DNA from 2 places in the Micromonospora sp. CPCC 205558 genome. Region 2 is predicted to be linked to the other one. Evidence: riboswitches for the same ligand, from Rfam matches in the RefSeq annotation. Region 2 holds a riboswitch; the other holds the start of a gene.
The links. Region 2 has a riboswitch for S-adenosylmethionine ahead of thrC (threonine synthase). Riboswitches for the same ligand answer to the same signal wherever they lie in the genome.
Positions count from the first base shown of each region.

Region 1: linked by a shared signal. The riboswitch ahead of V6U86_RS16670 (ABC transporter substrate-binding protein) and the one ahead of thrC (threonine synthase) in region 2 are both predicted to bind S-adenosylmethionine.

Region 1 is NZ_JBAKHR010000012.1:151,553-157,032, reverse strand. It holds gene corA (magnesium/cobalt transporter CorA) at 1-106, opposite strand, end outside; gene V6U86_RS16675 (amino acid transporter) at 279-2,219, shown strand; SAM riboswitch class IV at 2,306-2,417, shown strand; gene V6U86_RS16670 (ABC transporter substrate-binding protein) at 2,689-3,570, shown strand; gene V6U86_RS16665 (amino acid ABC transporter permease) at 3,610-4,383, shown strand; gene V6U86_RS16660 (amino acid ABC transporter ATP-binding protein) at 4,380-5,123, shown strand; gene V6U86_RS16655 (Na+/H+ antiporter) at 5,153-5,480, opposite strand, start outside.
Region 2 is NZ_JBAKHR010000026.1:78,253-83,732, forward strand. It holds gene paaN (phenylacetic acid degradation protein PaaN) at 1-1,000, opposite strand, end outside; gene V6U86_RS25555 (GNAT family N-acetyltransferase) at 1,050-2,069, opposite strand; gene thrC (threonine synthase) at 2,305-3,591, opposite strand; SAM riboswitch class I at 3,602-3,737, opposite strand; gene V6U86_RS25565 (DMT family transporter) at 3,805-4,767, opposite strand; gene V6U86_RS25570 (ArsR/SmtB family transcription factor) at 4,859-5,164, shown strand.

The DNA.
Region 1 (5,480 bases), on a different contig from region 2:
ACGCGACGGGCGACTGCGGGGACGCCGCCACACCGACCCTCGTCTCGTACTCGTCGAGTTGACGGCCGAAGCCACCACCCGGGCGGAAGCGACGGCCGCCGACCATGCCCTGTCCCCTCCCCCGGTGCCGTCCGGTCCCGACCGGGGCGCTGCATCCCCCCTGTCCTGGGCCCGAAACCCACTGCGGCGTCGGTTGGGTTCCGCGCAGCGGCGGACGGGGATGGCCCGGCGGGCGGATACTCACGGTGACCGTGGGCGGGACGACGGGGGACGCGCCGGTGAGGGTCAGAGGCACGGGCCGGTTGCTGCGGGGGTGGCTGCTCGACGCCGGCTCAGACCAGGCCGCGCAGCACCCAGGGCCGCACAGGCGCCCGCCGGAGCACCGACAGCACCCGTGGTGGAAGGTGATGTGCCTGACCGGTGTCGACTACTTCTCCACGCTGGGTTACCAGCCGGGCATCGCGGCCTTGGCCGCCGGGGCGCTCTCGCCGGTGGCGACCCTGGTGCTGGTGCTGGTGACCCTGCTGGGCGCGCTGCCGGTCTACCGGCGGGTGGCGGTGGAGAGCCCGCACGGTGAGGGCTCCATCGCGATACTGGTACGCCTGCTCAGCTACTGGCCGGGCAAGCTGCTGGTGCTGGTGCTGCTCGGTTTCGCGGCCACCGACTTCATCATCACCATCACCCTCTCGGCCGCCGACGCGACGGCGCACATCGACGAGAACCCTTTCTGGCCGAGCGGGTTCAAGGGGCACGACGTGCTGGTCACGCTGCTGCTCGTGTCGCTGCTGGGTGCGGTGTTCCTCAAGGGATTCACCGAGGCCATCGGAATCGCCGTCGTCCTGGTCGCGGTCTACCTGACGCTGAACGCGGTCGTGGTGGCCGACTCGCTGTGGAGGGTGGTGACGCACCCGAGCGCGGTCGGCGACTGGACCACCGCGCTGACCACCGGGCACGGCGATCCGTGGCTGGTGGTCGGGCTGTCGGTGCTGGTCTTTCCGAAGCTGGCGTTGGGCCTGTCCGGCTTCGAGACCGGGGTGGCCGTGATGCCGAGCGTACGGGGGGACCCGCAGGACTCCGAGGCACGACCGCTGGGCCGGATCCGGGGAGCGCGCCGGCTGCTCACCACCGCAGCGGTCATCATGAGCGTTTTTCTGATCACCAGCAGCGTGACGACCACGGTGCTGATCCCGCCGGAGGCCTTCCAGGCGGACGGGCCGGCGAACGGTCGGGCGCTGGCCTATCTGGCGCACGCCCACCTCGGCGAGGCGTTCGGCACCATCTACGACCTGTCCACCATCGGAATCCTCTGGTTCGCCGGGGCGTCGGCGATGGCTGGTCTACTCAACCTCGTGCCGCGCTACCTGCCCCGCTACGGCATGGCGCCAACCTGGGCGCGGGCCGTCCGGCCGCTGGTGCTGGTCTTCACCTCGGTGGCGTTCCTCATCACGATCGTCTTCGAGGCCAGCGTGGACGCGCAGGGCGGCGCGTACGCCACCGGGGTGCTGGTGTTGATCACCTCGGCCGCGACGGCGGTGACGCTCGCCGCGCTGCGTCAGCGTCAGCGTGGTCGCACCATCGCCTTCGGAGTCGTCACGGTGGCCTTCGTCTACACCACTGTGGCGAACGTGGTGGAGCGGCCCAGCGGCGTCAAGATCGCGGCCTGTTTCATCGGCGGGATCATTCTGGTGTCGATGCTGTCCCGGCTGATGCGGGCCTACGAGCTGCGCGTCGATCACGTCGAGCTGGACCCCGCCGCGGCCCGGATGATCGACGAACGCGCCGGCCGGCGGATCCGCCTCATCGCACACGAACCTGACCGGCGCGACGAGGCGGAGTACCGCGCCAAGCTGGCCCAGACCATGGCGGACAACGACTTTCCCGACGACAGCGACGTCATCTTCGTCGAGGTCACGGTCACCGACCCGTCCGATTTCGAGACCGAGTTGCTGGTCCGCGGCAGCGTGGTCGACGGCCGCTGTCCGGTGCTCAGCCTGGCCAGCTCGTCGGTCCCCACCGCGCTCGCCGCCCTGCTGTTGGAGATCCGCGACCGCACCCGTCGGCGACCCCACATCTACTTCGAGTGGTCCGAGGGCGGCCCGGTTCGCAACTTCCTGCGCTACCTGGCGTTCGGGCAGGGCGCCATCGCCTCGGTGACCCGGGAGATCCTGCGCCGCCAGGAGCCCGACCCGCACCGTCGACCGCACGTGCACGCCGGCTGACCTGCGCGCGGGCCGGCCGTCGGGCACGGTGAGCGTGGTCATAACGACTGGACGGCCCACCCCTTGGTGCTGCTAGCCTCGGCGCAGGTCATGAGCGCCAGCGCGAAGCCCCGGCTCGCTGGCCGGCAACCCTCCTCCGCGGTGGGGTGCCCCGGGTGAAGACCAGGCACCGGCACGACGTCGGTGCAAGCGTGGCCTGGCACCCAGGTCAGCACAGACCCGGGAGAACCATGCGCATCCTCAGCACCGTCCCACCGATCGACGTCGCGGACTCCCGCACCGGTCGACCCTCGCCCGCACTGACCCGGCGACGGCACGTGGACATGATGCGAATGTGCAGCGCCGCCTGTCGTCGCGGCACCGCGCTCTAGCACCCCCCTTCCCGCACTCCTTCCCACCGGTACGCCCATCGGGCGTGCCGTCGGTGGCGCACGCCCGTGCCCGCCGAGACACACCCTTCGGAGACACCGTGCGATTCCTTCCTGCCCTGACCCGTGCCGCCGCCCTGGGGGCGGCGACGATCCTGGCCGCCACCGCCCTCACCGCCTGCGGCGACGACAGCTCGTCCGACGCCACCGCCAACCCGTACGGCCTGGCCCAGCCGGGCGTGTTGCGTGCCGGCACGCTGACCGACGCCCCGCCGAACGTGTACCTCAAGGACGGCAAGTTCACCGGCTTCGACAACGACCTGCTGACCGCCGTGGCCGGCAAGCTCGGCCTGAAGGTCGAGTTCGTCGGCACCGACTTCTCCGCGCTGCTCAGCCAGGTCAACAACCGCAAGTTCGACGTCGGCAGCTCCTCGATCACCATCACCGAGGCACGTAAGAAGACAGTCGACTTCGGCAACGGCTACGACTTCGGCTACTTCGGCCTGGACGTCCCGGCCGGCTCGCCGATCACCAGCTTCGACCAGCTCACCGGCAAGCGGGTCGTGGTGGTGCAGGGAACCGTCCAGGACGACTACGCCACCGGCAAGCAGCTGAACCCGGTGCGGGTGCCGGACTACAACGGCGCGATCAACCAGCTCAAGGCGGGCACCGCCGACGCGTGGATCGCCCCGGCGGAGATCGGCGAGAAGTCGGCGACCGACAGCAACGGCAAGATCACCGTGGCGGCCAAGCAGCTCAGCCCGGCGCCGACCGCGTACGCCGTGGCCAAGGGGAACGACAAGCTGCGCGAGGCGCTGAACAAGAGCCTCGACGAGGTCATCGCCGATGGCACCTGGAGCCGGTTGCAGGCGCAGTACTACCCGGGGCGGCCGGTCCCGGCGGACTTCTCGCCGGGCAGCGGCACGGTGAAGGTTTCGGCCGCGTCGACCACGCCGACGGCGTCCGCGTCGACCGCGTCCTGAGCCGATGACGAGCGAGCGGGGCGGTAGGAGAGGCGACCGATGGATCCGTTGAGCACCCTGTGGGAAACCTTCTTCGACTGGGACGCGATGCGCGAGGCGCTGCCCGAGATGCTGACCGTCGGGTTGCCCAACACGCTGATCCTGGCGGTCTCCGCCGCCCTGCTCGGCTCGGTGCTGGGCCTGCTGCTGGCCGTCGCCGGCATCTCCCGCAGCCGCTGGTTGCGCTGGCCGGCGCGGGTCTACACCGACGTGTTCCGGGGGCTGCCGGCCGCCGCGACGATCCTGCTGATCGGCGTCGGGCTGGCCCCGCTGGGCATGCAGGTCTGGGGGCCGGATCCCTACCCGTTGGGCATCCTGGCGCTGTCGCTCATAGCCGCCGCGTACATCGGGGAGATCTTCCGCTCCGGCATCCAGTCGGTGGAGGCCGCCCAGTTGGAGGGCGCCCGGGCGCTCGGCTTCTCCTGGGCCGACGCGATGCGGCTGGTGATCATCCCGCAGGGCATCCGGCGGGTGCTGCCAGCCTGGGTGAACCAGCTCATCGCGCTGATCAAGGACTCCAGCCTGGTCTACTTCCTCGGCCTGGTGGCCAGCCAGCGGGAGCTGTTCCGGATCGGGCAGGACTACGCGGCCACCACCGGCAACGAGTCCGCGCTGCTGCTGGCGGGGCTCTGCTACCTGGCGTTGACCGTTCCGTTGACGCACGTCGTCAACTGGATCGACCGGCGGCTGCGCAACGGTCGGCCGGCCACCGGGCCGACCGAGGACGACGACGACACCGCGTCGTACGCCGCGACGGAAGGAGACCGGCGATGACCACCGCCACGACGACCTCGGTCAGCCTCGACGTACGCGACGTGCATCTCGCCTTCGGACCGAACCGGGTGCTGCGCGGCGTCGACCTCTCGGTGCCGCGCGGCGCGACCGCCTGCGTCATCGGCCCGTCCGGGTCGGGCAAGTCAACCCTGCTGCGCACCATCAACCGGCTGATCGAACCGGACCGGGGCGACGTGCTGCTGGACGGGCGCAGCGTGCTGGGCGACGACCCGGACGCGCTGCGGCAGCGGGTGGGCATGGTGTTCCAGCAGTTCAACCTCTTTCCACACATGAGTGTGCTGCGCAACGTCACGCTGGCGCTGCGCCGACTGCGCAAGCTCGGCGAGGACGAGGCGGAGACTGTCGCCCGGGCCCAGTTGGAGCTGGTCGGGCTTGCCGGCAAGGCGAGTTCCCGGCCGGCGCAGCTCTCCGGTGGTCAGCAGCAGCGGGTGGCGATCGCCCGCGCGCTGGCGCTGCGGCCCGAGGTGATGCTCTTCGACGAGGCGACCTCGGCGCTCGACCCGGAGCTGGTCAAGGGTGTCCTCGGGGTGATGGCCGACCTGTCCGCCGCCGGGATGACCATGGTGGTGGTGACCCACGAGATGGGCTTCGCCCGGCAGGTCGCCGACACCGTCGCCTTCATGGACCGGGGCGTGGTGCTGGAGGCCGGACCACCCGAGGCCATCTTCGAGCGGGCCGAGCATCCGCGGCTGCGCCGGTTCCTCGACCAGGTGCTCTGAGCCGCGCCGGTTGCACCGGCAACCGACTGTCACTCGTTCGGCCCGCGCCCCAGCAGCCGGATCTCCTCGTTGTCCAGCGCCTCCTGAAGTTCCAGCAGCACCAGGTCGTCGATTTCCCGGTTGTCGCGCAGTCGGGTGACCTCGCGGCGCTTGTAGGCGAGGACGCGAAGGCGCAGCTGCCGCTCCAGCCGACGTTCCTCGGCGGTCTTCGCACCGCCCTCGTTGAGGTCCTCCAGATGCCGCTGGTACTCGGCCTGCAACCGACGGACCGCCTCCTGTTCGGCACCGACCTCGGCGGCGACCTGTGGGAGGGCGGCCAGGCCCGCCTCGGCGGCCCGCTGACGGGCATGCCGGGTC
Region 2 (5,480 bases):
CGAGGTTGCGGCACATGCCGGCGAAGTCGTCGGTGGAGTCGATGACGACGGTGTTGAGCCCGGCCTTCTCGGTGTAGACCGATGCCTGCCGGGCGTGCGTCTCCAGCCAGTCGCCGTACTCGGTGGAGCCGGTGAAGTCGACGATCCGGACGGCGCGGTGCAGGGCCAGGTCGCTGGCGAGCTTCTCACCGGGCGCCTCCGCCGCCAGCATGATCAGGTTCGGGTCGAACCCGGCCTCGGCGAGCACCTCCCGGGCGTACCTCACGGTGATGGCCAGCGGCAGCACCGCGCGCGGGTGCGGCTTGACGATCACCGGGTTGCCGGTGACCAGCGAGGCGAACAGCCCGGGGTACGAGTTCCAGGTCGGGAAGGTGTTGCAACCGATCACCAGCGCCACTCCGCGCGGCACCACATGGAACGTCTTGGTCATCCGCAGCGGGTCACCCTTGCCGGCGGCCTTCTCCCAGCCTGCCGTGCCCGGGTGCCGGGTCATCTCGGCGTACGCGTACGCCAGCGCCTCCAACGCCCGGTCCAGCGCGTGCGCGCCGCCGGCCTGGAAGGCCATCACGAACGCCTGCCCGCTGGTGAACTGCACCGCGTTGGCCAGCTCGAAGATGTGCTTGTGCAGCCGGTCGAGGATCTCCAGGCAGACGCCCACCCGGGCCTGCGGGCCGGCGTCACGCCACGTCGGCAGCGCGGCGGAGGCGGCGTCGACCAGCTCGCCGGTGCCAGCGTGCGGGTAGCGCACCGCCAACTCCACCCCGAACGGGCTCGTCTCGGTGGCGACCCGAGCGCCACTGCCGGGCTGGTCGAGCGGAAAATCGCCACCGAGGTACGCCTCGAAGGCGGCCTTACCGTCAGCGGCGGCGCTCTCGCCGTACACCCGGGGGCTGGGGGATTCCGGATAGGCGGACCAGTAGCCCCGCTCCGTGATCGCGGTCAGCGCACGGTTGAGGGTGTCGGCGTGCCTGTCGTACAGGGGATGCGGGGTCTCCGTCATGCCGCCATCATGCCTGAGTCCCCACCGCGAGCAGTAGCGCCGATACGCGTCAGAGCGTGAGCTGCCAGTCGGTCCAGGAGTCCACCTGGCGGAAGCCGAGCTGCTCGTTGATCGCCACCATGTAGCTGTTGCTGGCCGCGTTCCAGGTGTCGATCACCTGTACCGCCGGCTCGTGGGTGAGCAGGTGGTGCAGGTTCTCTGCCTTGGCGATGAGACCGAGCCGGTGCCCACGATGGGCCGGGTCGACGATGGTGATCTGCTGGAACGCGTGCCAGTCGGCGGAGGCGCCCACGTCCAGCAGCGTCCAGGCGACCAGGCGACCGGACGCCTCGTGGCGCATCCCGAGGTGGTAGCGCCGCCGGCCCCGGGCGTCCAGTGCCCGTTCGTTGCCACGGATGCGCTCGGCGTCCACCTGCTCCGGCTCCCACTGCACGTCGCCCATTGGCGCGTCCATCAGCAACCGGCCGTCGAGGTAGGCGATGTCGGCGACGTACTCCTGCGGGGTCGCCCCCTGCCAGCAGACCGACTGGTAGCCCTCGGCCAGCGGGCGGGCCTCGGCGAGCGCCGCCCGCAGCGCGACCCGGTCGAGCTTGCTGACGTCAAGCCGGCGGCGCACCTCGGCGAGGGCGGGCCGGGCCCCGGTCGCGGCGGCGAACGCGTCGGGGGCCACGCTTCGGGCCGGCCCACCGGGCAGCGCGGAGACAGCCATCCCCACCACGCGCTTGCGGCCGTGCTCGCGCAGCAGGCGTACTCCGTACTCGTGCAGGGCCCGGCCGACTCCCCGGCGGCGCAGCTGGGGATGCACCAGCAGCTCGGCGGTGGCGTTGTCGGTGTTGTCGAGCTGCGGCAGGTCCAGTTGGAGGTAGCCGGCCGGTACGCCGTCCAGTCGGGCCAGCGCCCAGAGTGACTGGGTGCCGGGCATCGGCGTGTGGAACAGCGCGTCGAAGCGGCGCCGGCAGGAGGGCGGGAAGTCCGGCAGGTCGGCGTCGTTGGCCGCCGACCCGATCCGGTACGCCTCGTCGACCGCGGTCCGGTCGGCGCCGTCGAACGACGCGATCGTGATGCTCATGCCGCTGAGGGTGCACCCGGAAAAGCGACCGGGCCAGCGAATTAATCGCTGGCCCGATCGAACGTGGTCGGGAGGGACACTCGCACAACGCCTCCGGCGTTGGGTCGCAAGAACTTCAAAAGTCTTCGGCGAAATGCCCTCCCGCACGGAGCATCTTGCGCCGTCCGGTTCCTGCCGTCAAGTCCGTAGCGGCGGGTTTTCCACACTCACAGCGAAAACCCAGTTACCCGGCGGATCAGCCGAGGAGGCCGGCGTCGCGGGCGGCACGCAGCGAGGGCTTGATGTGGTGGGTCGGCCCGACCTGCCCGGCCACCGCGTCGATGGTCTTCAGACCCTCGCCGGTGTTGAACACGACGGTTTCGGCCGTCGGGTCGAGCCGACCGGACTCGACCAGCTTGCGCAGCACGGCCACGGTCACCCCACCCGCGGTCTCGGCGAAGACCCCGGTGGTACGCGCCAGGTCGCGGATGCCCGCCCGGATCTCGTCGTCGTCGACGTACTCCATCCAGCCACCGGTGCGGCGGACCGCCTCCAGGGCGTAGAGGCCGGCCGCCGGGTCGCCGATGTTGAGCGACTTGGCGATGCCGGTCGGCTTGACCGGGATGATCGTGTCGGTGTCGGCGTGCAGAGCGGTGGCGATCGGGTTGCAGCCGGCGGACTGCGCGCCGAAGACCTTCCAACCGCCGGCCGGCGCCTCGACCAGGCCGATCTCCACCAGCTCGGAGAACGCCTTGTCAATCTTGGTGAGCAGCTCGCCGCTGGCCATCGGAATGACAACCTGCGCCGGGATCCGCCAGCCGAGCTGCTCGGCCACCTCGTATCCCAGGGTCTTGGAGCCCTCCGCGTAGTACGGCCGGACGTTCACGTTGACGAACGCGGTGTCCTCGAATTCGTCGGTTTCCACCAGCTCGCCGCAGAGCCGGTTGACATCGTCGTACGAGCCGTCGATGGCGACCAGCTCGCCGCCGTAGACGGCGGTGGTGATGACCTTGCCCTGCTCCAGGTCGCTGGGGATGAAGACCACCGAGGGCACGCCGGCGCGGGCGGCGTGGGCGGCCACCGAGTTGGCCAGGTTGCCTGTCGACGCGCACGCGAACCGGGTGAAGCCGAGCGCCTTGGCGGCGGTGAGCGCCACCGAGACGACCCGGTCCTTGAACGAGTGGGTGGGGTTGGCGCTGTCGTCCTTGACCCAGAGCGGTGCGGTGATGCCCAGCTCGGCGGCGAGGTGCGGGGCCGCCACCAGTGGGGTCAGCCCCGGGTCGAGGGTGACCCGGCTCGCCGGGTCCTGACCGGCGGGCAGCAGCGCAGCGTACCGCCAGATGTTGTTCGGGCCGGCCTCGATCTGTTCGCGGGTGACGGTGGCCAGTGCGGCGCTGTCGTAGTCGACTTCCAGCGGGCCGAAACACTCGTAACAGGCGTGCTGGGCAGCGAGCGGGTAGCGGGCCGAACAGGCGCGGCAGACCAGGGCGCGGGCCGGGCTGGCAGCGGTGTCGATGCCGGAGGTGACGAGCGTCGACGTCATGTCGAGAGTCCTCTCATCTTTCCCCGCATCGCACGGTGCGGCGGGGACGGAATTGGCACCTGCCCCGCGGGTCGCTCAGCGGTGAGCGCGCGGGGTGGTTGCCGGGGCGTCGTCGGGCCGTATCCCTCAGCCCCTCTGGATGAGGTATTAAGTTGTGCCGTCGAGTCTAGGCAAAGCTGGGCACGGCCTCCAGCGCGGATCCCAGGGAGTGGGTCAGCGGGCGCTCACGGCCGCAGGGTCGGTCACCGCGATCGGGTCCGTTACCGCGCCCGGCCGGGGCAGCGACGCGGTCCGGGGGCGGGCGGCGAGGTTCGCGGCGATCAGGGCGGCGATCGTGATGGCGGCCCCGACCAGCTCGACGGGCTCGGGGCGGTAGCCGCGAACGATCTGCACCGCGAAGGTGGTCACCGGGACCAGGTTCATGAACAGCGCGGCGTTGGCGGCGCCGAGTCGCTGCACGCCGGTGTTCCAGGCCAGGACCGAGATCACGGCGCCCACCAGCACGGCGTACGCCAGCTGCGGGGTGACCGCCACGAGGTCGGCGGCGCCCGGCGCGTGCTGCCAGCCGACGGCGTCGGCGCCGATGCTCAGAGCGAGCATGGCGGCCGTGCCGGCGAGCGCGGTCAGGGTGGTGAAGCGCAGCGGCGACCACTCACCGAACCGGCTGGCACCGTGGGTGTAGATGCCCCAGCCCAGCACCGCTCCGATCATCATCAGCCCGCCGAGACCGAACTGGCCGAGCCCGGCCAGGCTCCCGCGCGTGATCACCAGGCCGACTCCGAGGAGCGCCACCAGGGAGAGGGCCAGCAGGAGCGGCTTCGGGCGTACGCCGTCGCGAGCCCAACGGACGAGCTGGGTGATCACCGGGGTGGTGGCCACGAAGAGTGAGATCTGCTGTGGGGCGGCGTGTTCGAGCGCCAGGTTGGTGAGCAGGTTGAAGCCCGCGAAGCCGACCACTCCGAGCACCAGCACCTCCCGTGCTCGACCACCGTGCCGCAGCGCGCCGGCCCCCTCACGGAACAGCAGGATGGCGACCAGGACGACGGCGGCCAGCAGGTAGCGCGCGGTGGTCAGGTTGAGCGGGTCGACCCGGTTGAGCGCGCTGGCCAGGATCGGGAACATCACGCCCCAGCCGAGCACGGCTACCAGTGGGTAAGCGGTGGCGCGGGATCGCATCGGCAACTCCAATGTTCGAGTATCATCGAACCAACGACACCGACCATAGGGTGTTGTTCGATGATTGTCGAACAAGGGTTACACTGGTCACATGGAGCCGCACGAGCCCGACCTGACCGCCGTACCGGTCACCAGCGTGTTGGCCGCACTCGCCGACGACGTGCGGCTACAGATCGTCCGGGCGCTCGCCGACGGCAGCGAGTCCCCCTGCGGCAGCTTCGACTTCGGCGTCTCCAAGGCGACCCGCAGCCACCACCTCAAGGTGCTGCGTGAGGCCGGCCTGACCCGGACCCGTGCCGCCGGCACGAGCCGACTGGTCCGGCTCCGCCGCGACGAGCTGGACCAGCTCTACCCCGGCCTACTGGACGCGGTCCTCGCCCAACGCCCGCCGGCCTGACGCTCCCGCTGCGGGCTTCCCGCTGCGGCCCTCACGCTTCGGCCGCCGTCACGCTTCGGCCCTCCTGCGTCGTCGCCGCCAGGCACGCTGCGGCCCTCCCGCGTCGTCGCCGCCAGGCACGCTGCGGCCCTCCCGCGTCGTCGCCGCCAGGCACGCTGCGGGGCGGGTAAGACCTGCCCCTCGCGCACGCTATGGAGCTGAATCGTTTACGACATCAGCGCCGAGCCGGAACCCCGATGCGCGAGGGACCCCGGTGCGCGAGCGCAGAGCCGGGACCCCGGTGCGCGGCCCTCGCGAAGCACTCCGAGGGCGGGGA